One region of the Arsukibacterium sp. genome, then DNA from elsewhere that is predicted to be linked to it. Evidence: predicted binding sites of a transcription regulator. Region 1 holds the regulator's gene; each other region holds the start of a gene.
The links. The regulator sigma-54, encoded in region 1, starts transcription at its own class of promoters, with help from an activator protein. The targets are predictions, from matches to a motif close to TGGCANGNTNCNTGCTT.
Positions count from the first base shown of each region.

Region 2: V7D78_RS11250 (flagellar basal body rod protein FlgF) is a predicted target of sigma-54. The motif match lies at 2,624-2,640, and genes of this name have one in related genera.
Region 3: V7D78_RS09165 (THxN family PEP-CTERM protein) is a predicted target of sigma-54. The motif match lies at 4,094-4,110, and genes of this name have one in related genera.
Region 4: V7D78_RS00465 (TorF family putative porin) is a predicted target of sigma-54. The motif match lies at 5,819-5,835, and genes of this name have one in related genera.

Region 1 covers NZ_DAINOE010000139.1:217-4,462, forward strand. The annotation lists gene V7D78_RS16155 (HPr family phosphocarrier protein) at 1-184, opposite strand, end outside; gene rapZ (RNase adapter RapZ) at 174-1,031, opposite strand; gene ptsN (PTS IIA-like nitrogen regulatory protein PtsN) at 1,028-1,501, opposite strand; gene hpf (ribosome hibernation promoting factor) at 1,509-1,796, opposite strand; gene V7D78_RS16175 (RNA polymerase factor sigma-54) at 1,823-3,310, opposite strand; gene lptB (LPS export ABC transporter ATP-binding protein) at 3,369-4,109, opposite strand.
Region 2 covers NZ_DAINOE010000052.1:13,452-21,935, reverse strand. The annotation lists partial or broken gene V7D78_RS11265 (flagellar basal body P-ring protein FlgI) at 1-302, opposite strand, end outside; gene flgH (flagellar basal body L-ring protein FlgH) at 313-987, opposite strand; gene flgG (flagellar basal-body rod protein FlgG) at 1,001-1,789, opposite strand; gene V7D78_RS11250 (flagellar basal body rod protein FlgF) at 1,830-2,576, opposite strand; gene flgE (flagellar hook protein FlgE) at 2,754-4,103, opposite strand; gene V7D78_RS11240 (flagellar hook assembly protein FlgD) at 4,129-4,809, opposite strand; gene flgC (flagellar basal body rod protein FlgC) at 4,821-5,246, opposite strand; gene flgB (flagellar basal body rod protein FlgB) at 5,249-5,650, opposite strand; gene V7D78_RS11225 (CheR family methyltransferase) at 5,724-6,554, opposite strand; gene V7D78_RS11220 (chemotaxis protein CheV) at 6,601-7,527, opposite strand; gene flgA (flagellar basal body P-ring formation chaperone FlgA) at 7,676-8,380, shown strand; gene flgM (flagellar biosynthesis anti-sigma factor FlgM) at 8,459-8,484, shown strand, end outside.
Region 3 covers NZ_DAINOE010000037.1:22,341-30,824, forward strand. The annotation lists gene V7D78_RS09150 (cryptochrome/photolyase family protein) at 1-986, shown strand, start outside; gene V7D78_RS09155 (DASH family cryptochrome) at 983-2,377, shown strand; gene V7D78_RS09160 (cryptochrome/deoxyribodipyrimidine photo-lyase family protein) at 2,374-3,882, shown strand; gene V7D78_RS09165 (THxN family PEP-CTERM protein) at 4,203-5,030, shown strand; gene glnB (nitrogen regulatory protein P-II) at 5,117-5,455, opposite strand; gene nadE (ammonia-dependent NAD(+) synthetase) at 5,598-6,437, shown strand; gene V7D78_RS09180 (GspH/FimT family pseudopilin) at 6,518-7,015, shown strand; gene V7D78_RS09185 (type IV pilin protein) at 7,033-7,449, opposite strand; gene V7D78_RS09190 (hypothetical protein) at 7,449-8,484, opposite strand, start outside.
Region 4 covers NZ_DAINOE010000001.1:88,258-96,741, forward strand. The annotation lists gene V7D78_RS00430 (Lcl C-terminal domain-containing protein) at 1-119, opposite strand, end outside; gene V7D78_RS00435 (hypothetical protein) at 116-445, opposite strand; gene V7D78_RS00440 (DUF1566 domain-containing protein) at 481-2,049, opposite strand; gene V7D78_RS00445 (hypothetical protein) at 2,420-2,680, shown strand; gene V7D78_RS00450 (helix-turn-helix transcriptional regulator) at 2,717-3,898, shown strand; gene trpS (tryptophan--tRNA ligase) at 3,900-4,904, opposite strand; gene rpe (ribulose-phosphate 3-epimerase) at 4,963-5,637, opposite strand; gene V7D78_RS00465 (TorF family putative porin) at 5,874-6,557, shown strand; gene V7D78_RS00470 (hypothetical protein) at 6,667-6,915, shown strand; gene V7D78_RS00475 (DUF2970 domain-containing protein) at 6,918-7,109, shown strand; gene V7D78_RS00480 (Dam family site-specific DNA-(adenine-N6)-methyltransferase) at 7,054-7,932, opposite strand; gene V7D78_RS00485 (SPOR domain-containing protein) at 7,925-8,484, opposite strand, start outside.

The DNA.
Region 1 (4,246 bases):
TACCAGGGCTACTGGCCAGCATTAGTAGCGCCAGTACACTGGAGGCATCTGCGGCTTTGCCATCTTGCATCAGTTCAATGCGGGCACTGAACTGTTGACATAATACCGCCAGCTTAGTCGCGGCGCGCGCATGCAAACCTAGTGAATTAATGATGGTTACTGTGGCGCTGAGTTTAGCGTCCATGGTGACGTACCAACTCGCGATGACGAATTTGCACATCATCGCGCTGGCTGCGATAGCTCTCGGCCAGGCTTTCGGCAATATATACTGAGCGGTGCTGCCCACCGGTACAGCCAATGGCAATGGTCAGATAGCTGCGGTTATTGCGTTCAAGATGTGGTAACCAGCTGCTGACAAAGCTGTTGATATGCCAAATATACTTGGCCACCACGGCTTGCGAGGCTAAAAAATCTTTCACGGATTGGTCTAAACCGGTAAGGGGTTTCAAATCCGGCTCCCAATGTGGATTGGGTAAGAAGCGGGCATCAAACACGAAGTCGGCATCTTTGGGAATGCCATATTTAAAGCCAAAAGATTCGAACAACATCACCAGTTTGCCACTTTTCTGGCCAAGAATGCGTTCACGCAGCTGTTCTGCTAACTGATGCACATTCATTTCGGTGGTGTCGATATACAAATCGGCACGGCTGGAGATCGGGTCTAACAAGTGCTGTTCTTGTGAAATGGCCTCATCCAGCGACATCGCCTGATGTGATAACGGATGCAAACGGCGTGTTTCACTAAAGCGCTTAATCAGGCTGGTGTGATCCGCATCAAGATAGAGAATGGTTAGTTCTAACTTGCGGGGTAAATATGACAAAATTTCGGTCAGCTCATCGGGGTCTTGCGGTAAGTTACGCACATCAATACTTACCGCTACCCTTTCATACTGCCCCATAACCGTGGTTGCCAGGGTAGGTAGTAAGTTGACCGGAATATTGTCAACGCAATAGTAGCCTAAATCTTCCATTACTCTGAGTGCGACAGATTTACCTGAGCCAGAGCGGCCACTTACCACCAGCAGTTTCATGTGTCAGTCCCTTGTTGGCTATATTCCATTAATAACTGATAAAGATCGTGATCGGAGGCTGCATGGCGAATTTTGCGGGTCAGCTCCTTTTGACTTAATAATTTGGCAATACCGGATAGAGTAGTCAAATGCGCCTGACATTGTTCTTGTGGAATTAAAATAGCGCAAAAAATATCCACTGCCTGGTTATCAATAGCGTCAAAGGGGATAGGATCTTTGCTCACTACAAATACCAACATGGGTTTGCTGACGCTCTGTAATTTACCATGAGGGATAGCAATACCACCGCCTATGCCGGTGGAGCCGAGCTTTTCACGGGTCATGAGTGCTTCTAAAATACTATATTCCGTCATGTCAGGCAGCTGTTGCTGTGCCAGTTCGGCTATGTATTCCAGAATACGTTTTTTACTGTTAAAAAGAACTGCACTCTTGGTGCAGTTCTCGGCGAGCATAGTGCTTAAGTTCATCATACGCTGATTAATGTCGGGCTATCTTTTCTTTGTGTTTAATGACCTGCCGGTCCAGCTTATCAATCAACTGGTCGATAGCAGCATACATATTCTCGTCTTCTGAGGCCGCAAACACTTCGCCACCATTCAGGTGCAACTTAGCTTCTGCGATCTGCTTCAATTTTTCCACGTTTAGGATGACATGTACATTGTTAATATGATCAAAATGGCGCTCCAGCTTAGCAAATTTATTGTCTACATACTCTCTTAAGGCTGTGGTGATTTCGACATGACGACCAGTTAGGTTGATTTGCATAGACATTTTCCTTCTGTTTAGAACACTTAAAGCAAGGTCTTACGTTGATTAGATGGCGGTATAAATAAAGCTTCGCGGTATTTGGCAATGGTACGGCGTGCCACATTAATGCCTTGATCAGATAAAATCTCTGCCATTTTGCTATCACTCAGCGGTTTAGCCGGATTTTCTGCCGCCACTAATTTTTTGATAAAAGCGCGAATGGCCGTTGAGGAACACTCACCACCGCTCTCTGTACTAACATGACTGGAAAAAAAGAATTTAAGTTCAAAAATACCTCGCGGGCTATGCATATATTTTTGCGTGGTGACCCTGGAAATGGTCGACTCATGCATACTGACCATTTCGGCAACATCATTCAGCACCATAGGTTTCATTGCTTCTTCGCCATGTTCAAAAAAAGCTTGTTGTTGCTGCACAATACAGTTTGCTACCTTGAGCAATGTTTCGTTGCGACTTTCCAGACTTTTCAGAAACCATTTTGCCTCCTGCAGGTGCGACCGGATGAACTGGCTATCAGCAGAGCTTTTGGCATTACGGGACATAGCGGCATATTGCTGATTAATCCGTACCTTTGGTATGGCATCCGGGTTTAGCTCCACCTGCCAGCGGCCTTTCACTTTGCTGACGGTGACATCGGGGATCACATACTGCTGCTCCTCGCGAATAACATCGGCGCCAGGGCGCGGATTCAGGCTATGAATTAACCGCATCACCTCTTTTAACTCTTCTTCTTTGAGTTTAGTCACGCGCAGCAAAGAACGAAAGTCCCGATTCGCTAAAAAGTCAGCATAATCGCTAATCAATAGCTGCGCCTCACGTAAATAGGGCGTAGCCGGGTCAAATTGTTTTAATTGCACTAACAGGCATTCCTGCACTGAACGCGCGCCGACGCCCACAGGATCAAATAGCTGGATGCGTTTGATCACCGCTTCTACCTCATCGGCCTCAACATCGGGCAGGCCAAGCGATTCAAGGATATCGTCACAACTGATGGTGAGTAGGCCGCCTTCGTCAATGGCTTCAATAATGATTTCGGCAATAGTACGGTCAGTGTCAGAAAAAGGCGTTAATTGCATTTGCCAGCGCAAGTAATCTTGCAAACTCTCACTGGTTTCGCCCTGATAGACATTATCATCATCCATGCTATTGCCGGCACTAACGGGCGCAGCGCTGACTAAGTCATCCCATTGATTATCCAGCGGCAAGTCTTCCTGGATGTTTTGCTCGGTCATCGCCTCACTGCTGTCGGGTTCGGTGGGCTCGTCATGACCGTAGTCATCTGTTGTCAGACTGTTGTCTGTCGTGTGCTCACGATCAGGTTGTTGCGGTTCCATTTCGCCATTAAAGCTGTCGTATTCGTCTTCGCCTTCCAGCAGTGGATTAGCATCAAGTGCCTCCTGTATTTCCTGCTGCAACTCCATAGTCGACAATTGTAACAAGCGAATTGCTTGCTGCAGTTGCGGTGTCATGGTCAGTTGTTGGCCTAAGCGAAGTTGCAAAGAGGGCTTCATGTCGTTATTTTTTTCTCCCGTTTAGCCGCGTCATGCTGTGGTGGCGTTTATAAACTAACTATAGCCTGAATTGTTCACCCAGGTATACATCACGTACTTGCTGATTTGCCAACACTTCTTGTGGGGGGCCGGCAGCAATCAGCTCGCCATGGCTGACAATATAGGCTATTTCACAGACATCGAGCGTTTCACGCACATTATGATCAGTAATTAACACGCCGATACCACGCTGGCACAAGTGTTGAATAATTTTTTTTATATCCAGTACCGAAATAGGGTCAACTCCGGCAAAAGGTTCATCCAGTAAAATAAACGCCGGATCAGCGGCCAGAGCGCGGGCAATTTCTACCCGGCGCCGTTCACCACCAGATAAACTCATGCCCAGGCTATGTTTGATATGACCAATATGGAACTCTTCAAGCAAGTCATCAGCCAACTCTTCGCGTCTGCTGTTGCTTAATGCTTTGCGGGTTTGCAAAATGGCCAGTAAGTTTTCATGCACGGTTAATTTGCGAAAAATGGAGCTTTCTTGCGGTAAATAGCCAATGCCGGCACGGGCACGCTGATGAATAGGGGCAAAGGTCATGTCTTCGCCATTAAGAATGATACTGCCTTTATCTGATGGCACTAAGCCAACAATCATATAAAAGGTGGTGGTTTTACCGGCACCATTAGGGCCTAGCAGACCAACAATTTGCCCGGCGTTGACTTCGAGGCTGACATCTTTTACCACCTGACGGCCTTTGTAGCTTTTCGCCAGATGAGAGGCCACTAATTTGCTGGGTGCACTCAACGTCATGGATTGTCCTTAGTTTCCGGCGTAAATATCGTGGTGACTCGCCGGGTATTTTCATCGCTTTGCGCTTGCAACTCCTGCCGCTCTATGTTGTAGCGGATCAGTGCACTTTGCACCAGACTGCCACTTTGCGTCAGTTC
Region 2 (8,484 bases), on a different contig from region 1:
TGCTGGCCGGGTTTAGCAAACGCTGGTAACTCGGCATGCACCGCTACTGCGGCCACATTTTTAATTTGTGAGCGTACGCCCGCAGGCATATTAATACCAAAACTGGCCAGCATGGCGCGAAAGCTTTGCTCGGTAAAGGGGTTTTGCTCACCAGTGCCGGGTAAGCCCACCACTAAACCATAACCTACCAGTTGGTTACTGCGAACCCCTTCGATATCGGCCACATCTTTGATACGCACCGTGGCATTCGCCGCAGGCATCAACAGGCTAAAAAGGCTAAAAATTATTGCCAGGCTACGCATGTTTCTTCTCCTAGAAAGGCCACAAGGGGCCATTGAAGAACCGGCTTAACCAGCCAGGGGATTGACCATAATGATGTGTGCCGGTTCCGCTGTACTCAATACGGGCATTGGCAATTTTGGTCGACTCAACGGTATTGTTGACATCCACATCCTGCGGCCGTATCACGCCTGTTAAGCGGATATATTCTTTACCGGTATTCAGTGTTAACCATTTTTCTCCGCGGATCACCAGATTGCCGTTTGACATCACCTGTAATACATTGACCGAGATATCACCTATTAGGCTATTACTCTGATCGGCTTTAGCATCGCCTTTGTAATCTGAACTGGAACCCGCGCCAAACTGCAGCACATTACCCGCCACACTGACCGGCCTGCCGCCCAGCCCTATCATGGGGTCAACAGATACATTGCTGTCTTTTTTGGTTTCAGTTTTGGCCTTTTTTGATGCCTGGGTTTTTTCGCGTAGCACTACGGTAATAATATCGCCCTCATGTCGGGCTTTATTATCTGAATACAAGCTGTTGGAGTGGTTTTGCGCAAACAGTGAACCATTATTCAGTAACTGCCTTGGTGCTGGTTCAGGTGGCAATGGCGCAAAATAAGGATCATCCGCCCGCGGCTCTTTCACCGAAGCACAGCCACTGATAACTAAGATAATTAACGCTAATAAAATGCCACGCATCACAAGCCTCCTGTTACAGCTGTTGAATAGCAAAACCAAGCATCTGATCAACTGATGAAATTACTTTAGAATTCATCTCATACACCCGCTGGCTTTCAATCAGGCTCACCAGCTCTTCTGTGACGTTAACGTTAGAGGTTTCCAGTGCGCCTTGCACAATGATGCCTAACCCTTCTAAGCCGGGAATACCTTGTACCGGATCGCCACTGGCCGCGGTTTCTTTAAATAAATTCTGGCCAATAGGTTCCAGACCGGCCGGATTAATAAAGTTAGTCACGGTAATTTGGCCAAGTACCGCATTATCAACCTGGCCCGCTAAACGCACGGACACTTCGCCATCTTGCGATACCGTGATGCTGGTTGCATCCGGTGGAATAACAATATTGGGCTGAATTTGAAAACCAGCCCCTGATGTCACCATATTGCCATCACCGTCCACGGTAAACTGACCATTGCGGCTATAAGAAATAGTGCCATCTGGCATCAAAACCTCAAAAAAACCATGGCCCTGAATCATCATATCCAGGCTGTTTTCGGTAGTGATCATATTACCCTGGGTAAAATTTTTCTGGGTAGCCACGACTTTGGTACCGGCACCAATCATTAAACCATTGGGCAGTTCTGAGTTTTGCGACGAACGACCACCCGGCTGATTGACGTTCTGATAGAGCAAATCTTCAAATACTGCCCGGCTTTTTTTAAAGCCGACAGTACTGGCATTGGCCAGGTTGTTTGATATAACCGAAATATCACGCTGTTTTGCGTCTAAGCCGGTTTTACTGATCCATAATGCTGGATGCATGATCCCCTCCCGGGCTTTCGCCCTAGTTAACTATCGGGTATTAACCCATTATCCGCAGTAACATATTTTGTTGCCGATCCATATCCTCGGCCTTTTTCATCATTTTGACCTGCAACTCAAACTGCCGCTGCAGGCTAATCATATAAGTCATCTCACCCACAGCATTGACATTGCTACCCTCGTAGGCGCCACTAAGTAAACTCACTTCGGCACTGGCTTTAGCCAATTCACCATCTTTACGCCGAAACAAACCATCATTTCCTTTCTCTAACTCAGCGAACTCAGGCTTAACCAACTTGATGCGCCCCACCTCTTCCAGCGCGTTAGCGGGTGCACCCTGAACTAAAGCGCTTAAGGTGCCATCCATGCCAATTTCCAGCTTCGCCAACGGAATAGGCAGTAATATGGGGCCATCGTCACCGATCACGGGCAGGCCATTGGCCGTTTCAAGCATACCTGTTGGCGACAGCTGCAAATTACCAGCACGGGTGTAAGCTTCTGTACCATCAGCAGCCTGCACTGCAAACCAGCCATCGCCTTGTATAGCAATATCCAGCTCACGCTCAGTCATAATCACTGGCCCGGCGTCAAAGTTTTGACCTGGTCGCTCAGTCATCGAAAATACCCGGGTAGGTAAACCTGCACCAAAGGCTTGCATGGCACGGGCTTGCTCAAAATCAGATTTAAAGCCCACGGTACCCGTGTTAGCCAGGTTATTCGCCCGTACACTAATGGCATTCATGTTTTCTTTGGCGCCACTCATGGCGATATATAACAGACGATCCATACTGACCTCGGGTCAATTCAGTTAATGCAGTGACTTGTATGGTTTTAATGCAATAACAATGCCATTTAGCATTTTGGCCTACTGAGGCTTTAGCTCAGGCGAACCTGTAGCGGCTTTGAGGGAGGTGGAAAATAAAAACGCCACCGTGTCTGGTGGCGTTTTAAACTTACGCAAAGCTTATCGGATCTGCAGTATGGTTTGCTGCAAGGTGCTGTTAACCTCTAACGCCCGTGAGTTGGCCTGGAAGTTTCGCTGCGCACTGATTAAATCGACCAGTTCGGTAGTCAGGTTAACGTTAGACTGCTCTAATGCCGAAGAATTAATCGTTCCAAAAGAGCCGGTATTACCCTGGCCACCGATAGGGTCACCTGATGTTAAGCTCTGTTTCCAAGAGGTATTACCCACTTGCTTTAAACCTTGATTATTAGCAAACCTTACCACAGCTACTTGAGCCAAATAAGACGAATCACCATTGCTATATGTCGCAAGTAACCGGCCAAAAGAATCAATATCCACCCCAGTAAGGTTACCTACCGTAGAACCGTCCTGACTCAGGTTATTAACATCAAAGGTAGAAGCATACTGGGTTGGGGTTCGCACACCCGATGCATCGCGGAAATTAACGACAACGTCAGTGAGATATTGGGAACCGTTGGTTAAATATCCATTTGCTGGAAGATTTAATTCATTAAAGTTCAACGATATAGTTTGTGCCGGTGTAGCAGCAACAAAGTTACCATTTGAATCAAAAGTCAGGTTATCTCCCTGAAACCAGGACGCAGGATTTCGTGTTGCAGGCGCTACAGGTGCCGGTATTGTTGGATGTGCTGTTGCACCATCCCAAACCACAAAGGTTTCCCATTCACTGTTTGCAGGTGGCGTAGTGGCTAATTTTCTAAAGTAACTGGTTACAATGTGAGCCTCACCTAAACTGTCATACACAGTGACAGACGTAGAATGATTGTAAGAGGCCCTATCAGTTGGATTAAAAGGTAAAGTTGGTGCCAACTCCCTTGAATCTACGTTCATAGATAAAAAGATATTGTTTGTTGCGCGTGGCGCACCAGCTGAGGTTGGAATTGAAATAGGCTGAGTGGTACTAAGACTCACCGAGCTGTTTTCACCCGTTACCGCGTCAACACTAAACCCTTGTAAAAAGTTACCATTATTATCGACAATGAAATTATCTTTATTCAGTTTAAAAGCCCCAGAACGGGTATAGGTCATATCCTGCGAAAAACGGTCAGGCGTCGTAGAAAAAAAACCTTCGCCAGTAATGGCTAAATCCAGCGAGTTGTTGGTAAATTGCAACGACCCCTGGTTAAATTGTTGAGCCACCAAAGAGGTAGTAACACCATCACCGACCTTTGTACGGCCAGAAGAAAATACTGACGTTGCGTAAACATCGGCAAACTCTGCTCTGGATTCCTTGAAACCTGTTGTGTTTACGTTAGCGATATTATTGGCTGTTACGTCCAAATCTTTTTGTGCAGCGGCTAAACCGCTTAATGCTATGTTAAAACTCATTTTTCACCTCACCTTAAGCGGTTAATTATCCGTAAGAAACTTCTAAAACATCAGAAAGTTTGATAGACCCCAAACCAAGTAAATTCAGGGTAATACCCTGGCCGTTGTTCGCCATACTGACACTGGATACAGGGGTAAACACCTGCACAGGTATCGATTCATTCTTGCCATTAAAATTGGCTTCGACAATAATTTTGTAGACACCTGCATCCATAAACTCGCCGTTGGCATTAGTACCATCCCAGACAAAATCATTTTTGCCCAACGCCGGGTTATTGACATTAAAAGTGCTCACCAATTCGCCATTGGCCTTCTCAATACGCACCCTTAAATTATCTGCAGGCCGATCCAGATTGATCTGGCCGCGGGATAAACTTTCACCGGTAAATACCATCTGATTAGACTGTGTGAGTACGCTGCGCCCAACCAGAGATGAAGCCTGCAATGCCTGATTTGATGTCATACTGGCGGCTAAGCCTTTAAAGCTTTCATTCAGTGAGCCAATACCATCAGCCATAGTAAAGTTGGTCATCTGCGCAATCATCTGATCATTTTCAACCGGTTTGGTCGGATCCTGATAAGACAGTTGCTGGGTTAACAGCGCGAAAAAATCGGCTTGAGTGAGAGCACCGTTATTTTTGTCCTGAGCTTTTTTCTTATCATCCCAATACATGCCGTCTAACGGGTTATTACTTATAGTGTTCATGATGTTAATCCTTAGCCGCTAGCCTGGCCCATACGCAAGGTACGCATCAGCATTTGTTTCGCTGCGTCTGCGGTTTGCACATTGGTTTCATAAGAGCGCGAGGCCGAAATCATATTGGCCATCTCTTCCATAATGTTGATATTGGGTTTATAGATATAGCCATCTGCATCAGCCAGTGGATGATTAGGGGCATATTCCACATTAAGTGGTGCATCCGATTCGACGATACCTAACACCTTTACATTAACGCCATCCCCTTGCTGACGCCGGGCTTCAGACAGCTCAGCAGCAAACACCGGATGACGCCCACGGTAGGTTTGTTCGGCGCTACTGCTGACACTATTAGCATTAGCAATGTTACTGGCAGTGGTATTCATACGGACCGACTGTGCAGTCATGCCGCTGCCGGTGATATCAAATACTTTAAACAGGCTCATAATTATTGTCCTTGTCCACCGATGGCCTTTTTAAGGCCAGAAATTCTACTGTTTAGAAACTGCAAACTGACTTGATATTCCAGGCTATTTTGCATCATCGCATTACGCTCACGATGAATGTCGACACTGTTACCATCGCCGGTATCAGCCTGATCTGGGTTGCGGAATTTCATTTCCTGGCGCACTTCGGTAGACAAATCAAAATGCTGCAGATGGGTACGGCTCATGGGCCTGGCTTGCTTCGATTGCGCATTTTGCAGCGCTTGCGAGAAATCCAAATCACGGGCTTTATAACCCGGCGTATCAGCATTCGCGATATTTTCCGAGATAAGTTGTGCCCGCCGATCACGCACTAATAGCGCTTGCGGGTGCACACCAAAAGCTTTTTCAAAACTGATTGCCATTTTTTTGCCACCTCCAATACGGAATGGACAAACAAATGCAAAAGGCAGGCCAAATTTAGAGCTATTTCATGAATTATTTTTTACGGTAGATAATGCCGGGGTTACATCTTAACATTTCAAAGTCATTATTCACGCTGGATAACGATTCAGATGCGCCCAGAAACAGGTAGCCTCTGGGATTTAAAGCTTGAGCAAATTGCTTGATTATCTTAGCTTTTACATCTGGAGAAAAATAAATAAGTACATTACGGCAAAAAATAATATCGAATTTGCCCAATAAGGTGTAGCTATCAAGCAGGTTAAGATGGCGAAAGTTAACATTTTTGCGTACCGCGTCTTTAACCCGCATCATGCCTTTGCCGCTATCTTCAAAAAACTTGGTCCGTCGTTCTGGCGACAAACCACGCGATAAAGCAAGACCATCATATTCCGCACGCTGACAATGCTCCAGCATGGTATTTGAGATGTCAGTTCCAAGGATATTGATGCCTAAACTAAAGGCCCCTGGCCTGCCTTGCTGGTATTCCAGTCCGGTCATCGCTATAGAATAAGGTTCCTGTCCGGATGAACTTGCGGCAGACCAGATTTTCAACGTGCGGCAACTTTTTTCCAGCTCCGGCAAAATTTGTTTTTTGAGTAGCTCGTAAGGATAGGTATCTCGAAACCATAAGGTTTCGTTGGTCGTCATCGCATCTATTACAGCAGAACGTAATTGCCGCTCAAACGGGCTTAAGGTTTTAGCGACTAACTCTGACAAGGTAGCCAAACCAAAACGCTGCATTAATGGCCCTAAGCGGCTTTTGACCAAATATTGCTTATTGTCACCCAACACAATGCCGCACTGCTGCTCGAGAAAATCCCGAAACAGTTTATATTCAGCATCGTGCAGTTCTTTATTCGACACAAACATCCTTTTAGCCAGTTAACCCAGCCATACTTTTAACAAGTCATTATACATGAAGCCATTTTTGCACTGCTGCGGCAAGTTCATCCGGGTTAAATTTAGCAATAAAATCATTTGCGCCAACTTTTAATACCATTTGCTGATTAAACACACCACTCAGGGAGGTATGCAGGATCACATGAAGATCTTTTAGTTGTGGATCCTGTTTAATCTCTGCAGTCAGGGTATAGCCATCCATATCGGGCATTTCAATATCAGATATCAGCAAACCGATTTTTTCAGTGACAGATTTCTGACAGTCTTTTGCCACCGACTGTAGATAATTTAACGCTTCACGGCCATTATTCACCAAATGCATCTTCACGCCAAGATTTTCCAATGCCTTTTTTACCTGATTACGCGCAACCGTCGAATCATCGGCAATAAGGATTAGGCGCTGACCTAAATCTGTCGCAATGACGTCTGTATCAAAAGTGCTGGTCAGTATAGTGGGTGAAGGAGAAATTTCTTCCAGTATCTTTTCTACATCTAAAATTTCAATCAGTTCATCTTCAAATTCTGTGATAGCGGTGAGATAGCTTTGCTTGCCGCCCGTCCCCTGAGGTGGTGCCTTAACAGAATCCCAGTTAGTGTTAATAATGCGATCAACTGAGCTGACTAAAAAACCCTGCACTGAGCGGTTATATTCAGCAATAATAATAAATGCCGTGGTTAAATCGGCAATCGGCTTGCCCCCGGTTGCCAGATTTAAATCAATTACTGAGATAGTCTGGCCACGAATATGCGCAATACCACGCACAAACTTATTTCGCATCGGAATGGCGGTGAGCGCCGGACAAGGCAAGACTTCCCGCACTTTAAACACATTAATACCATAGCGTTGCTTACCAGGCAGCTTAAACAGCAATAATTCCAGGCGGTTTTGCCCCACCAGTTGGGTGCGTTGATTGACCGAATCAAGAATACTTGCCATTTATTACTCCTGTTTCCGATAACTATAGCTGCTTAAGCTAAAAGAAGGCATGATTTTTGCCTGTTATTAGGCATACCACGATTACAGTGCTATGTCGTCATTAGGCGCATAGTAGTCATTTTTGACATTAAAGCATAGCCGAAACCTTATGAAAAAGTATCAAAATAATTATTTCAACAGTCTGATATTGCTGTTTTTCCTGTTATTTGCCAGCAGCAGTAACGGGCAAACGCAATTTTACAGTGCTCAGCAGTTAACCGAGTTAACAGAGCAGTGGCTGGCCGCTGAGGCTATTACTGATGCAAACGAGCGCCAATTTCAGGTTACCGCGCTAGATAACAGAATCGCCGCAAGGGCATGTGACAGCATGCCGCAATTTAGTTTAACGCAGCGCAGTAACCAAAGACAAAGCACTGTGCAAATCAGTTGCAATAGCCCCGTTTCCTGGCAATTGTATATTCCGGTCAGAATGACCGAGCTGATAGACGTCGTCGTGATGCGTCAAAATATTGCTACCGGCACACCACTCACCATAGATATGTTGCAGACGGAAAGCCGGGAGCGCCACTTAATCCGAGGTAACCAGGAAGCTGATCCTCAACGTTTATTGGGCGCCCGCAGCCGCCGTGCGCTTAATATGGGGCAAATAGTCTCATTACAGGATCTTTGCCTTGTGTGCCGCGGTGATGTTGTTACAATACAGATTGACAACAAAGGTTTAATGGTATCTGCTACTGGCATAGCTCAAACCGATGGTACCTTGGGTGATACTGTGCCAGTGCGTAACCAACAATCTGGTCGCACAATCCAAACCGAAGTGGTTGCAGTTAATCAGGTGCGGGTTAAATTTTAGAAAATAATCCTAAAGTTTTTATCTTTACTGCCGTTAACCTAAACATAAGGACTTGTTTAAAGGTGATGAGGTTCCATTATGGCAATTAATATCAATAACTTGCA
Region 3 (8,484 bases), on a different contig from region 1:
ACCGCAAAGCTTGTCCACCTGATATCCAGCAAATACCGCCACTTAATTTTACAGTCGACGATATTACCCGGCAGGTTATCAGCATCGTTGACCAACATTTTTCCGACAATATGGGTAATAGCGCGGAGTTTCATTATGCGGTAACTGGCAAGCAAGCCCGTCAGGCGTTTTTGCATTTTGTGGATAAACAACTGGCTCAGTTTGGCGACTATCAGGATGCGATGCTGCAACAGCAGCCTTTTTTATTTCACAGTATTTGCTCTATGTACCTTAATTGTGGCTTGCTTGATGTACGCTGGGTTTGCCAGAAGGTTGAATCGGCTTGGCGCGAAGGTAAGGTCAGCCTGAATGCCGCTGAAGGTTTTATCCGGCAAATAATTGGCTGGCGCGAATATGTTCGTGGTCTGTACTGGCTGATGATGCCTGAATATAAAACCCGCAACACTTTTAGTGCCCTTACACCGCTACCAGCATTTTACTGGCATGGGCGCACTAAAATGAATTGTATGCAACAGGCCATCAGCCACACTATTGAACATGCTTACTCCCATCATATTCAACGACTGATGATTACTGGTAACTTTGCCTTGTTAGCAGGCCTTAATGTAGCGCAGGTTACCGACTGGTATCTGGCCGTGTATGCCGATGCCTATGAATGGGTTGAGTTACCCAATACTTTGGGCATGGCGCTGTTTGCCGATGATGGCTTGCTGGCATCCAAGCCATACGCTGCCAGTGGCGCTTATATTAATCGCATGAGTAATTACTGCAAAAACTGTCATTACAATGTAAAAGAGACCGCAGGAGCAAAAGCCTGCCCCTTTAATGCATTGTACTGGGATTTTTTAGCACGGAATCAGCAGCAGCTATCGGGTAATGCCCGTATGCAACTGGCCTATAAGAATTGGTACAACAAAACCCCGGAACAACAGCAAGCACTGCGCCAGCAAGCGGCGACAGTACTGCAACAGCTGGAGCAGTTATGATCCGCCTGGTATTACTTAATGACAGCTTAAGGTTGCATGATAACCCACTGTTAAAAGCAGATCCGCTACCTAAACTGGCAGTCGTGTGTTTAAACAAGTCCGCTTATTATGGCCGGCAATATGGACTGGCCAGGGCTAACCTGCAACGATTCGAGCAACAACTGAGGCTGATTAGCCAATTGCAACTGGCTTTAACCACACAGGGTATTGGTTTAGTTACCTTATTTGGTGATAGCCACACCGAGTTAGTTAAACTTATCAGGCTCACCCACGCCACTGAGCTGGTTGCGGCAGAGCCTACCGCGCCGGATGAGTATCAATGTCTGCAACAACTTAAGCAGCACATCAGCATCAACTTACTCGACTGCAATAGCCTGTTAGGCGCTGCGGCACTGGCGCCAGATTTGCACAGTTTTCCAGATCAATTTACCGCCTTTCGCAAAAGATTAGAGCCAGAGCTTAAGGTTTGCACGCCCATAGCGGGCTGGAGTTTGCCCCATAGCACAAACCCCTGGTTTAGTCCTGAGCAGGCCCAGACACTCAATCAACACTTCACGCCATTGCCAGCGATGGCAGGGAGCTGTGCATACAAAATAGCCATTACTGAAGCAGACGCATTAAAACGCCTTAAGCACTTTATCTGGCAGGAGCAACACATCCTGCATTACAAAGACAGCCGTAATCAGCTAGCCGGCAGTGATTATGCCAGTTTTTTTTCGGCTAGCCTGGCTGCAGGCAGCTTATCGGTCAGATACTGCTGGCAACAGATCAGTGATTTTGAGCAGCAAGTACAGGCCAATGACTCCACCTACTGGCTTAAGTTTGAACTGCTCTGGCGTGAATTTTTCCGCTGGCAAATGAGAAAATATCAACATCGCTGGTTTAGCAAAAATGGCATCAAAGGGCCGGCCGACTTTAGCCCTCCCAGGCTTAGTGCCAGACAGCAACAGCGGTTTGATCACTGGTGTGCGGGCAACACGGGTATGCCTTTTGTTGATGCCAATATGCGCTTGTTAAATCAAACCGGCTTAATGAGCAATCGTGGCCGGCAAAATGTCGCCAGCTATCTCATCCATGATCTTGCGATCGACTGGCGTCTGGGTGCCGCCTACTTTGAGCAACGTCTGCTGGATTATGACGTGGCCAGCAACTGGGGTAACTGGGCCTATATTGCGGGTTATGGCAATAGCATGCCCAGACCCTTTAACCTGCTAAAACAAGCCATGCAATACGATGCACAAGGCCAGTTTGTGCGCAGCATGTTACCTGAACTCAGCGCCGAAGGCGCCCTCATCCATCTGCCAGCAAATGGTGTTGTTATACCCGAGCAATGGCAAGCCTGGCTTAAGGAGTTAAACTGGCATAAAGCAGCAAAAGTGCCGCCAAGATGATACAACTGTTGTGGTTTAAGCGCGATTTTCGGGTGCAGGATCATCAGCCGTTATTTGAAGCGGCCAGGCAAGGACCGGTATTACCACTGTACATCATAGAGCCTGATTACTGGCAACAACCTGACACCTCCATGCGTCACTGGGCCTTTATTGAAAGCAGTCTTAAGGTATTACAACAACAACTCGGTGCGCTGGGACAGCCACTGTTTATTATCAAAGGCCCGGCTACCGGAGTGCTGCGCCAGCTGTGTCAGCAATTTCAGGTAAAAGCGGTATACAGCCATGAAGAAACCGGCAATTTATGGACTTATCAGCGGGATGTTGCCGTAGCAAGGTTACTAAAAGAATTACAGATACCCTGGCATCAATACCGGCAATTTGCCGTATTCAGACCTTTGCCCCAGCGAGATCTGTGGTTTAAGCAAGCCGATGCCTGGTTAAGACAACCCTGTGCTGCCACTATCAGCCAATTGCCCTTTATTGCTATGCCTCCCAGCTATAGCGGTCCCAGCCGCAGCGCCGTCGATTTAGCCCGCTGCAGCAGCATGCAGCAAGCAGACAACCTAAGCCTAACGCTGAACAGTTTTTGGCAGCACCGAAGTCAGCGTTACCGTAAGGATATTTCTTATGCGGCTAAAGCAGCTAACAGCTGCTCACGTTTAAGCCCTTTTATCAGTTATGGTCTGGTAAGCTTGCGTCAGTTACAGCAACAGGCTTACCTGGCACAAAAACACACCACCAGCCTTTATCACCAGCAAAGCTTACAGGCCTTTTTCAGCCGCTTACGCTGGCACTGCCACTTTATGCAAAAACTCGAAGACCAGCCTGCTCTGGAGTTTAGCAATTTACATCCGGGCTTCGATGGTATGCGCGAGCCGTTTTTTAACCCGGCTTATTTTGAGGCATGGCGTCATGGTCATACCGGTTATCCACTGATAGATGCCGCTATGCGCTGCTTAATTGCCACTGGCTGGTTACACTTTCGAGGCAGAGCTATGTTGGTAGCCTTTGCCTGTTATCATTTATGGTTACACTGGCGGCCTGTCGCACTGCATTTGGCGCAATGCTTTATCGACTACGAACCCGGTATTCATTATCCACAAATACAAATGCAGGCCGGCACTACAGGTATTAATCCTAACCGCATGTATAACCCGATAAAGCAAAGTCAGTTAAAAGATGCCGACGGCCAGTTTATCCGTCAATGGCTGCCAGAGCTCAGACAACTCCCTAACAGTTGGCTACACAGCCCCTGGCTGATGCCAAAGGCGCAACAACAACAACTGGGCTGTATTATTGATGTGGATTATCCCGCACCTATAGTGGATCTAATTCAGGCACAAAAGCAGGCCAGAAACTTAATGACAGTGTGGTTTAAGCAACATGACCGCCAGCATTGGCAGCAACAACAACAGCAGATTGTGAAACGGCATGCCAGTCGCAAAAGGCCCCAAAAAAATCAACAACAGAGCACACATCAGCTGCAATTCGACTGGTCTACTTAAGCCTTAGCGTCATTGCTGCTATCACATTTTTAGCGGGTTCATCATCGACAGCCATCTCCTTTTTCTTGGTTTAATTCTCCATTAAGTTGCAGCAACACAGGCTAAGCTGTCAATCTTGTTTACAATCAGGCTTTATGCCATCGACTATACATCGCTCGAAAAGATAAATTTCTCAAATAAAATCATTATCATATTAGAAAAAAATTAATAGTGGCTTATTTTATGCTTTCAACCTGGTCAATGCATGGGTGTCAGTAGATAAAAAATAAGTACTCAAGCACTAAATTTAAAAAACTGTAGTCAAATAGAAGGATTTTATTATGAAACGACTATATAACTCCCTTATCATTAGCTGCATGCTGTTATTGGCCACCCCGGCTTCAGCAGCGTTGATTGAACAATGGAGTTTTGAAAACTCAGCAGGCTTTATCAGCTGGCAAGCAGCCGGTGTTACTCCTTCTGGAGCCAGTAATTATCTGGATGATGATAACAACCTGCAAACCTGGTATTCCACTTTAACCTGGGGAGCCCCTTTTGAAGGTGGGCCATTATCGTCTTTTTCAATTACCAGTCCAATCAATGGTACTATTATGACTAATGGTGCAACTCAGTTTGGTACACCTTTGGTACATAATAACTTCCCTATTCTGGATAATGGTCAGTTGTTAACTCAGGCAGTGTTACTGGATAAGTTACTATTGACGCCTTTGGTTCCTGCAGGGCCAGCTCTGGATGCGCCGACTATCACTTTTGATATCCGCTTTTTTGAAACGGTAAATGCCCCTGGAGCCGGAATACTTTGCCCAGATGGCAACCCTCAGGGTATTGCTTCAAATATCAATGGCTGCGGCGATATCTTTGCGATTGCCTCCCCCTTTGATCTGGTGCAGAGCTTTATATTAGACGGATATTTATACACTATTAATATAGGTATTATCGGTGGAGATATCCTGCCTGATGCGGCCTGTAGCGAGCTTAGTTTTGCCTCAGGTTGCTACGGTTTTGTGACTATTGAAAATGCCAGTAACACCATACTACCATTCTTTTCAATTACTGCCCGCCCATTTAATGAGATTCCTGAACCAGCAGGTCTAGCATTATTTGGTATAGGTTTGTTATTACTGCGTCGCTTGGGAGCGCGGCAATAGTAATTGCAACGGCCTTTTACTATAATGTCTTTCTCAGGCAACATGATGTTGCCTGAGATATTTAACCAGGTTACCATGCCCCCTAACTAGATAGCTTCTTCGTCTTCTTCGCCCGTTCGAATACGAATAACCCGCTCTACTTCAAACACAAAAATTTTACCATCACCAATGCGGCCGGTTTGCGCTGTGTTCATAATGGCTTCGACACAACGCTCAACCTGATCGTCTGTCACCACAATGTCCAGCTTTACCTTCGGTAAAAAATCCACCATATACTCAGCGCCACGATACAGCTCAGTATGGCCTTTTTGCCGGCCAAAGCCTTTCACTTCTGTCACTGTCATACCAGTGATGTTTAAATCAGCCAGTGCTTCACGCACATCATCTAATTTAAAAGGTTTAATAATGGCTTCAATTTTTTTCATGCTGAGATCCCATTCGCACCAGATAAGTAGCAAGCAGTATAATACAAGCTGCTTGACGCTTCAGCAGTTGCCACAGAATTAGTTGATCTAAAAACGACAAGATACGATATGATAAACCTGACTATGCCAATCAGGAGAATTTATGTCTATTGCTGCCGCCATTATCGCCGAAATGCGGGTATTACCGCAGATTGACGTAAAATTTGAAATAACCCGCAGGGTAAACTTTATCAAACAACGTTTAACCAGCTCTGGTATGAAGACTCTGGTGCTGGGCATCAGTGGTGGTGTCGACTCGACGACCTGTGGCAGGCTGGCGCAACTGGCAGTGAATGAGCTCAATGCAGACAGTGCAGCCGGTTACCAGTTTATTGCGGTGCGACTGCCTTATGCATCGCAACAGGATGAAGACGAAGCGCAACTGGCGCTGCGCTTTATTCAGCCGACACAGTCATTATCGATAAATATTCAAGCCGCTGCCGATGCGCTGCATCAAAGTACGCTGGCGGCACTGGCAGGCATCAACGCGGCAGACTTAACCGCTGCTAAAACCGATTTTGCCAAAGGTAATGTTAAAGCGCGTTGTCGCATGATTGCTCAGTATCATGTAGCGGCTCTTACGGGAGGCCTGGTGCTGGGTACTGATCATTCGGCAGAAAACATCACTGGCTTTTACACTAAATGGGGTGACGGTGCCTGTGATTTGGCGCCGCTTTTTGGTTTAAGTAAACGTCAGGTTCGGGCGTTGGCGGCAGAGCTGGGAGCACCTGATTTATTGGTGGCTAAAACCCCCACTGCCGATCTGGAATGCCTGGCGCCGCAAAAAGCCGATGAAGCGGCTTTGGGGCTAAGTTATGAGCAAATTGATGATTTCTTAGAAGGTAAAGCGGTCAGTGATGACGTTGCCGGCAAACTGATCAGTATTTATCAAAAAACGCAGCATAAACGTCAGCCGATCCCCACTCCCTACAATCAGACGTAACAGCTTAAAAAATCAAAAACTTTACATAAATAAAACCCAAGCTACAATTATTAAACCTAATTGTAGCTTGGAGCACGCTAATGCGGGTAAAAGGACTCACCTTACTGGAAATGCTACTGGTCGTCGCCTTGCTAGCGTTATTAGCGCAAATCAGTTTACCGGCTTTTGCCGACCTACTGCACCGTAAGCGGGCAGATAGTTATATGCAGCAATTTAGCCGCCACCTCAGCTTTGCCCGTATCCAGGCGGCAAGCAGCCAACAAAGCGTAATATTGTGTCCAAGGTTGGGCACAGAATGCCAACCAAACTGGGAAAACCACCCTATTTTCATGCTGATGCAGGACCCTGCTACGGACAGTGAACACTTACTACGGCAACTGCCCGGTGTCAGCCATGGTCATCGGCTGGCATACAGTCGTAGCCAAGTACAATTTCGCCGGGATGGGAGTCTGGATGCTCTGGAAAATGGCACCTTTTACTATTGTCCACCGGCTAGCTTTAACTGGCATTACCGGCTGGTACTAAACCAGGCAGGAAGACAACGTCTAAACTTTGTTACAGAGCGTTGCCCTTTTTAATCCTCAGGAACAGCCAGTCAATGCCAGCATTTCAAGCTTTCCGGGGCGCTGACATTACGTTGCCCTGCTTGATTAAGGGTAAATAACAGACAATCACTATCGGCCCGTTGTGGCCCCAGCGCCTGCAACGTTAAATCATAAGCGCTGCCTGCTGCAGACAAACTGGCACTAAGCCGATAACGACCTGAGGTTGACAGACCATCTGCAGCCAGCCCTAAGCGGCTGATATCCGCAGTGTAGCGGCCTTCATCCGCCAGTAACCCCTCCTGCAAGTTGGCTGCATGCAACATGACTTGCACCGCCTCTGCCCGATAACTTCTCAGCACATGCTGCTGATAAGATGGATATACCAGAGCTGCCAGAATCCCTATAATGACTAACACCATCATTAACTCTATTAAAGTCACACCGGCCTGAACTTGCTGCTTGTTCATTAATGTGCCCCGCTTTCCAAGCGATAACTGGTCAATCGCTGCCAACGATGTAATTCTGGTAGCAGCAGAGGCATAACGCAGTCAATGCATAAGGGACTGAGGCTTAATAAAGCGGGTAGCAATAATTGTTCAGCCTCAGCACCCTGCCACCACAAAGCCAGCTGCCCCTCTGCTCCAGTTTGCAATGCCAATTTGCCCCGGTAAGCGGGCATCATCAGGCGTCGTTCCCGGTAGACCCTGCCGCCACTGTAAAGATGTAATGCATACAATTGTTGCGGTTTATCTTCATCTGCACACTGCCTGGCCGCTTTAGTCGTTGGCGCAACAGCACTGTAAATTACCCCTGCGACTAATAAAGGCGGAGTACGAATTTGGCCATCAACTTGCAACCACCAGCCGGCATGACGTTGTAAGCGTTGCCACTGTTCATGACTCAATCCATCGTCAAGTTCAGCGTCACTGAGCACAGTTCTGTCAGCTAAATCGCTAAAGCGAACTACAGTAGAGCCTGGCTCAGGTATACGTAGCAGAATCAACTTATCCTGACTACTCGTTAAATGTCGGGCACTCAATAATAAAAGTTGCTGTTGTGCAGCACTTGTGGGCTCTGCTAGTAAGTTGGCAGGGAGATGCGCTGAGATCAGCTCAAAAGCCTGGAGGAAAACCCAATCTGGCAAATGCAGATCTGCTATAAGTTGTGGTGTGCCAAAACCACGGCTTGTCAGTGTTAACCACCAAACTTTGCCACTGGCATCTAGTAATAATAATTCTGAATGCGCCCCCGTCAGTCGGCTGTCATAGGCTATAGGCCGCGCATAAATAGCAGTATGCAATTCCGGCCAGACAGCTAGTCTGAATGATGGGATCACCGCATCCGGCCGGAACAGCGCCAGGGCAGTGTCTGCAGCACTCTCCTCAGCTTGCAGCAAGTAACGGCGACTCTCCACAGCTCCCCGTCCCGGCAAAGTCACCTTAACTGATGTTGTCGCAGTGAGCCAGCAATCAGGCAGCTCTGCAGCACTCAGGTTTATACTG
Region 4 (8,484 bases), on a different contig from region 1:
AAATCACTGCTTGGCGTGCTTGCCGGAATATCATCACGACAAGCTGCATTAGCGCTTTGCACTGACCATGCCAGTAATAGCACGCTCAGCAGCATTTTGGGGGTGGCGAGTATCTTCATACTATTTCCCTATTTTTTGAGTTCAGAATAATCATGCATACAGGCCAAGCCATTAGAAGATTTGCAAAGGCCTTTAATTCCCTGGCCAGTTGTATCTGCAACTTAAGGTCATCCACTAACTCCGCAACCTGTTGCACCAGCTTAATATGGCTGTGCTTGCGCGAGACAGCACGGTGAATACTCTGGCACAGCCGCATGGTCGTGGCGCGCAACTGCTCACCAATGCTGTACTTGTGGTAGCGGCAAAAGCTGCGCACCACCTGCTCTGTCTCAAGCAGTAAGCGATTTGCATCGCGCCATATCGGTAACCGGTTCAGATGTCGCATTTAGTTACTCTTCCTTTTCCTTGCCAAAAGCCCAATCACTGGCCGGCGCGCACCAAACGGACTCTACGGCCGTAGTCCTTATAGAAGCCGTTGACATGGCCGTAGTAGAAATAGACGTTCCACGCGTAAGCGGAACCGTCGGCATTGGGCGACGACGACCAGAACCAAACCGATGGGGTGTTTGGAAAATATGCCGTATCAATAGCCGGAATAATGCGGCCGTTATGCACAATGCTCAGTAATTCCTTGCGTGTTGGCATGCGCCAATCACTGGCGCCGCAAAGGCCTTGGTTATTTACTGCCTGCACAAACGCATGAGTATCGCAAGCACTGCCGCTGCAAATGCCGCCATTCTGGGTGCCAGCTCCACCGCCATTGGTAGTGTTATCGGGGTTATACCAGCTGTAGGTATGATTCATATCCCGCAGGCCGCCATTGGTGGTTTTTACTTCCCAAATAAGCCCGGTAACGTTATCCCGCACACAGCTCCACTGGCTGCCGGCAGTTTCAGTGCCATTGGCATCCCAGGTCACATCCTGAATGGGAAGCACGCTGCCATCGGCGGCAATTTTAGTGTAATCAAAACCAGCGGCGCCGCCGCCAATTTTAGTTAAGGTGCCGGCGCGCGCCTTGGCATCGCGGCCAAAGTCACCATCTTGCCCTTCAAAGCCGGCTACCGGGCAATCGAGGTTATTGGTGTTGGCATTGGCGCACCAATCAATACCGGTATCGTTTAAGTCACCAATCGGCTCAAAGGCAAAACTGGCATCAATAGTACAAGCGGCAGTAATAGCCCCGGTGGTGTAGGTTTCGCCGGCTAAACTGCCACCACAGCCGGTTACCTCAACAATTCGGTGGTTAGCGTCGGCTACGACACTAAATTGTGCGGTTTCGCCATGTAGCACACTTAGACTACCTGGGGTAATTTGCCCGCCTGCGGTCGCAATAGCAGTAACCATATAGCTGTTGCGGCTAAAGCTGGCCATCACCGTACAACTACTTGTAATGCTACCCGTAGTGTAAGTGCTGCCACTTAAACTCCCGCCACAACCACTCACCGCATCAATGCTATAACCTGCATCCGCAGTCACTTCAAAAGTGGTAGTAGCGCCATGATTTACTGCGCTGCTGGCCAGGCTAATGCTGCCGCCCTCACCGGCGGTGGCGGTTACCGTATAGCTATTCAGGCTAAAACTGGCCTGCACACTGCAAGCGCTGGTTATGACGCCAGTGGGAAAGGTATTGCCCGTTAAACTCCCACCACAACCACTCACCGCATCAATGCTATAGCCAGCATCAGCTGTCACTTCAAACGTTGTAATAGCGCCATGATTTACTGCTCTGCTGGCCGGGCTAATGCTGCCGCCCTCACCGGCGGTGGCGGTTACCGTGTAGCTATTCAGGCTAAAACTGGCTGAAACAGTGCAATTACTGGTAATGCTACCGGTAGTGTAAGTGCTGCCACTTAAAGTGCCGTTACAGCCAGTGACATTACCGACACTGTAGCCGGTGTCAGCAGACACAGTAAAGGTGGTGGTCTGGCCGCTTTGCACGCTGCGACTGGCAGGGGAGAGGCTGCCGCCGCTGCCGGCAGAGGTGGACACAGTGTAAGATGCAGGAGGCGTTGTGCCGCCGCCAGAACCACCAGAACTGTCGCTGCCGCCGCCACAGGCAACCAGCAGCAATGAAGATAACGTAAACGCAAATTTAACCAGAGGCTTAACCGGGGCATGCACTTACATAAAATTGGCATCCTGTTGCTAATAATATTTTTCCACCGTCTTACCCTAGCCAGCTTTTTAGCCTTAACCAAGCCACAAACCGGACAACTTTTTATACTTTTCGGACAAAATATGCCCTTGATGGCCAAAATGTCCGATATGTGCAAAAGGTTGTCCGAATTGTGATATCGCCGGCCGGCGTTTTTATTAATAATCAGACAACCGCTGAAAACGCCTGGCAGGTACTGGCTTGATGATTGATTTAGCAGGGAATAATGAACCTAAGGTATGTTGCCGCAACTATGTGGCCATGGTGGACTACATTAACCATTATGGCGACAGCGCCGATATAGCCCGCTTGTTTAGCGGCATTTTAGGGCCTAACCTGAGCCGCTCGCCCTTTTACTGCCTGGATGGCGAGCCGCTGAGCTACCATTACCTGACCAACACTCTGAACTGGCTGCCAAACTCACTAAACCTGATCATTTTTAGCAACCTGGGCCAATTGCCGTAAAGTGCTTTTGAAATTGGCCGCCATACCGTTAAAAACATGCCGGCGCAGCGCAACCATGTGATGGCGGCGTTTTTGCACTTGCTGGGGCCGGAGCACAGTGTGCGGTTGGTTGACCGCATAAACCGCCAGTTTAACCAGACCAAGCAGGTGGTGTTGTCCGACTTTAGCCGGACGGGTGGCTGCATTGAGCTGCGCTATCTGCCTGGAATAACACACAATACTGTGATTACCGAGCAGAACCTCGGCTGTTATGTCGGCACCCTGGAGTTATTTGGCTACCAAAAGGTACAAGGCAAAGTGCTGCAGGATCATCAGGCAGTTGATCTCAGCGGCGCAGGTTACAGCCGGTTACAGTTTCAGTTTCAGGGCGAAAGCCTGTGGCAGCGGCTGCGCTGGCTTGCAGGTTATACCCTGGCGGGCTTGTGCTGCCGCACTTACCTGAAAAGCCACCATGTGTTTCATCGTTATCACCGTGAGGTGATTGATGCCTTTCAGGCCGAGCTTAACCAAAAAGAGCAGGCGCTGGCACTAAACCAGCACTACTACCAGCAGCTGGTGAATGAGAACACACAGCGCAATAGCGAATTAGAGCGCCAGGTGGCAGAGCGCACGGCCAGTTTAACCAAAGAAATAAGCACCCGCCAGCAGCTGGTACAGCAACTCAGTGCTGAGTTGCACATTCCGCTTACTCTGATGCAGCAACAACTGCTGCAGTTACAGCAACACCCTGACGATGCAGCCAGTATCAGCAGCTGCAGCAAACAGCTCGCTCGCTCATTAAACCGCTTGCATGCGACTTTATTGCAATTACCGGATGTTCAGTTTCAACAGGATTTACTCGCCAGACCTGATAGCAGCGCTGCGCTTGCACAAGATTTACACTTTGATGAAAAACTACAACGGATGCTGCAACTGCATTACGCTAAAGCCGACTTTAATGTTAGCCAGCTAGCACAGTTACTAAGCTGCACCGAACGCACCCTGCACCGTAAAGCCCAGCAAAGCTGTGGCAAAAGCCCATCGGCACTATTAAGGGATTACCGGATAAACCAGGCTAAATTATTGCTGCAACATGGCAGCAGCATTAAAGATACCGCCCACTTAAGCGGCTTTAGCAGTGTGTCTTATTTTAGTGCCAGCTTTAAAAAAGCCGCCGGCATAACGCCGGCGGATTATCTGAAACAAGGCCAGCATGTTGTGGCCTCAACTGCACAATAACTTAAGGCAGTACAAAACCTACCGCATCATTTACTTTAGCCAGTGTTGCTGCCGCGCGGCTGCGGGCTTTTTCGGCACCAGCACGCATCACGCTTTGCAGCGTGGGTAAATCTGCCCGTAACTCGGTAAAGGACTTTTGCACCGGCTCCAGCAGGCTGATAACCGCATCAGCCACATCGCCTTTTAAATGGCCGTACATCTTGCCTTCGTACTCGGCTTCCAGCTCGGCCACCGCTTTACCGGTAACACCACTTAAGATACTCAGCAGATTGGCTACGCCAGGCTTGGCATCGATATCAAAGCGCACCCGTGGCGGGTCTTCAGAGTCTGTCATCGCCTTTTTAAACTTCTTGCTGATCATCTTTGGATCTTCAAGTAAACCGACGAAGTTCCACGGATTGTCATCCGATTTAGACATCTTCTTCGTCGGGTCTTGCAAGCTCATTACCCGGGCCGCGACCTGTGGAATATAAGGCTCAGGCACAGTAAAGATATCGCCATGTGCCGAATTAAAGCGCATCGCCACGTCACGGGCTAATTCTAAGTGTTGTTTTTGATCATGGCCGACCGGAATTTGGTTGGCCTGATACAGCAGAATATCAGCCGCCATTAATACCGGATAAGTGAATAAGCCAGCGTTAACGTTATTGTTATGGCGCTCTGACTTGTCTTTGAACTGCGTCATGCGGCCAAGCTCCCCAAACTGGGTATAGCAATTTAGTACCCAGGCTAACTGGCTGTGTTCAGGCACATGCGATTGCATAAATACGGCCGAACGCTTCGGGTCGATGCCACAGGCTAAATACAGCGCTAAACTATCCAGCGAGGCATTGCGTAGCGCCTGCGGATCCTGACGTACCGTGATAGCATGTAAATCAACAATACAGTACAAGCAATCGTAATCATCCTGCATTTGATCCCACTGGCGCAGGGCTCCCAGATAATTACCAATGGTCAGCTGTCCTGATGGCTGGGCGCCACTAAGTACTATGGGTTTACTGCTCATGCTGTATTCAATCCTGTGTCAGTCGTAAAAATGGAGGCTATTATACTGTTTATTTGCGTTAGCGCGACACCGCTGCAAGCTGTTGCCGCATCTTTGCAATGGTTTGCGCATAATCCGGACTGTTAAAAATAGCTGAACCGGCGACAAACATATCGGCACCTGCCGCTGCAATATCGGCAATATTATCGACGGTAACACCACCGTCAATCTCCAACCGGATAGGCCGGCCACTTTGCTGAATGATTTGACGGGCAGCGGCCAGTTTATCTAAGGTTGCCGGGATAAATTTCTGACCGCCAAACCCCGGATTCACTGACATCAGTAATACTACATCCACTTTATCCAGCACATAGTCCAGATAACTCAGTGGTGTTGCCGGATTAAACACTAAACCCGCCTGACAGCCGTGGCTTTTAACCAGTTGTAAACTGCGGTCAATATGGCGCGAAGCTTCCGGGTGAAAGGTAATAATGCTGGCCCCCGCTTCAGCAAATTGCGGGACCAGGCTATCTACCGGCTCCACCATCAAATGCACATCTATTGGCGCGGTAATGCCATAGTCACGCAAGGCTTTACATACCATTGGTCCCATTGTCAGGTTAGGCACATAATGGTTATCCATCACATCAAAGTGCACCACATCGGCACCTGCAGCCAGAACTTTGGCAACATCATCACCTAAACGGGCAAAATCAGCCGATAAAATCGAAGGAGCAATTAAAAATGGTGACATGACTAAGTTCCTGACAAGCTAAAACGCAGACTTTACTGAATTCACCAGCAAATTGCACGTGATACCCACCAGCTACCCTTTGCACAAAAACCAAGCAATCACGCACCAGCACAGCGCAAACATAGGTATATCAGTAGCGCCAAATTATTATAAGCCTCTGTTTTATATTAACTTAAACCCATGGCATGCATCTTGGAATAGTTAGCCAAGGGAACTCACATAAAAAGGTAATAAAAATGACAAAACACACAACTCAACACACCCGGGTAGCCAGCGCACTGTTACTGGCATTGGCAGGCAGCAGTTTTAGTCTGGCAGCCGTTGAACTTAGCGGCGACATTACCTTCACCTCAGATTATGTCTTCAGAGGTATTTCACAAACGGAAGAAGCGCCTGCCATACAGGGCGGACTAACCCTGAGCAATGAATCAGGCTTTTACGTTTCAGTATGGGGCTCTAGTGTTGATTTTGGTGGTCAGGGAACCCTTGAATTGGATGTTTTGCTAGGCTGGAGTGGTGATATCGCAGAGGGTTGGTCCGCTGATGTCGGTATAATGCGCTACGGTTACCCGAATACTGAATTTGCCGGCTCAAATTTCTGGGAATTGTATGGCTCAGTATCCTATGCAGATTTTACATTGGGATTAGCTTATAGCGATGATTACTATGGCAATAGTGGTAGTTACATCTATGCCTATGCTGGCTACAGCTATGCCATTAGCGACGCTTTGACAGTGGATTTTCATATTGGTCAAAACGAGTTTCGTGATGACAGCTCTGCCAGTTATCTGGATTATGGCGTGAGCCTGAGTACCGAGCTGCTAGGGGCGGGCTTAGCGCTGGCCTATATCGGCACTGACATCAAAGACTGCAATTTATGTGATAGCCGGGTGGTTTTTAGTGTCAGTAAAAGCTTTTAAGGGCAGATCCATTGTTAGCCTTTAACGTATACTAAATAATCAACTTGAGACAACGCCGAAAATAAAGTATTATTAGCGGCGTTGATTTAATACGTTAACAGGGATTTACATGAAAATAACCCATATTGGTAAGCTGGCGATTGCTGCTGTCATACTTGTACTGGTTGGCATGGTCTGGCAGCTGGATGCTGCGGCATCTTGTAATCGTGGTCAGGACCAGGCTGCACACTGTCAAACATCACTGCAACAAAGCTGGGCTAATTGGTTTGCCGGCAAAAGCCGCTCCACTCAGTTTCATTTTGTTGATTTTCTTGAATTACTTAATCGCCTTAATCCAACTAAGCCGGTCAAATCCTGAGCATGGCCAACAAGCCTGGTTGGCGCCAGGTACTAAAAGCAGTGTTGGGCGCCTTTATTGGTGTGCAATCTGAGCAGCAGCGACAGCAAGATTTTAACGCTTCCAGTCCTGCCCCGTTTATTATTGCCGGCCTGATCATTACCCTGTTTTTTGTACTGTTGCTGTTGTTAACCGTGCGGCTGGTACTGGCTTAGCCGGATAACTGGCAAACAACTCTGCAACTTTAGCCCGTGTCGCTCCCTGCTGACTAATTGAGCGCCCTACCTGCATAGACGTTAATTTAGCCTGATGGTAAATTTGCCGGGTCCAGGTCGTATCATGATTGCTGATCAACACATTAATGCCCCGTTGTTGCGCCTGCTCCGCTAAAATGGCTAATTGCGCCTGATCATCCAGGCTAAAACCCTGCTTTGCATAACCGGTGAAACTGGCTGTTTTGCTCAAGGGCACATAAGGCGGATCACAATACACCGTACTTCCCGCTTCAGCTGCAGCAAAAGCCTGCTGATAGCTGACGCAACGAAATACCGCGCGCTGCGCTTTCTCAGCAAAAAAATGCAGCTCTGCTTCCGGAAAGTAAGGTTTTTTATAACGGCCAAAAGGCACATTAAACTTACCGGATAAATTATATCGGCACAGACCATTGTAACCATGCCGGTTTAAGTACAAAAACAATAACGCCCGCTGATACTGATCAGTGCACTGATTAAATTCATCCCTTAAGCGCAGATAACTATCGCGTTGATTGCTGCTCTCAACAAAAAACGTCCGCGCATCAGCTATGAAATGCTCACTCTGCTGCTGTAAAATCTGATACAGGTGAATCAAGTCAGCGTTAATATCATACAGTTGATACTGCGAGTAATCGGTGTTTAAAAACACTGAGCCAGCACCCACAAAGGGCTCAACCAGCGTATCTGTCGCTACTAAGTGCTGTCGAAGTGAGTCTACCAGGCTATATTTACCACCTGCCCATTTTAAAAAAGCCCGATGCTTTTTGTTTACAGCCTTAGTCATGCTGTTGCCCTTGCTGCTCGCGGAGCCGTTGTAAGGCTTTGATTTCCTGCTGCACCGGGCGCAGGCTTTTGGCAAAGGGGCCTGCGGCCTGTAATCTGGCTGGCAAGGTTGCAATTAGACTCAGCGCTGCCGAACTATCAGCCTGTAATTCAGATAGTAATACCCACTGCAGCTTACCCTGCCAACTGCGTTGATAGCGATAGAATATCAGCCCCGGGTATTGCTGTTCAAAGCGCTCTACTGCGGCAAGATCAGATAATACCGCAAACTGTAACGCGACCATGCTGGCAGATGCCGCCAGTAACATCGCCTCATCTGCAGGCCACTCGGGTTCACTCTGAGTCTGAATCAGTTCATGACTTTCATCTGTGCTGTCAGTCAGTTCTGGTGCCAGCACAGGCTGCTCAGGCTCGATAGCAAGGGTTTCCGCTAAAGGAAGCGGCTCTGTCAAGTTGCCGGGAAACTCATTGCTGGCGGCCGATTGCTCTTTGAAGGGCTCTGCTTGCTGCTCATCGTCAGCAGGAACTGTTGGTTCTTCGATTATTTGCGTTA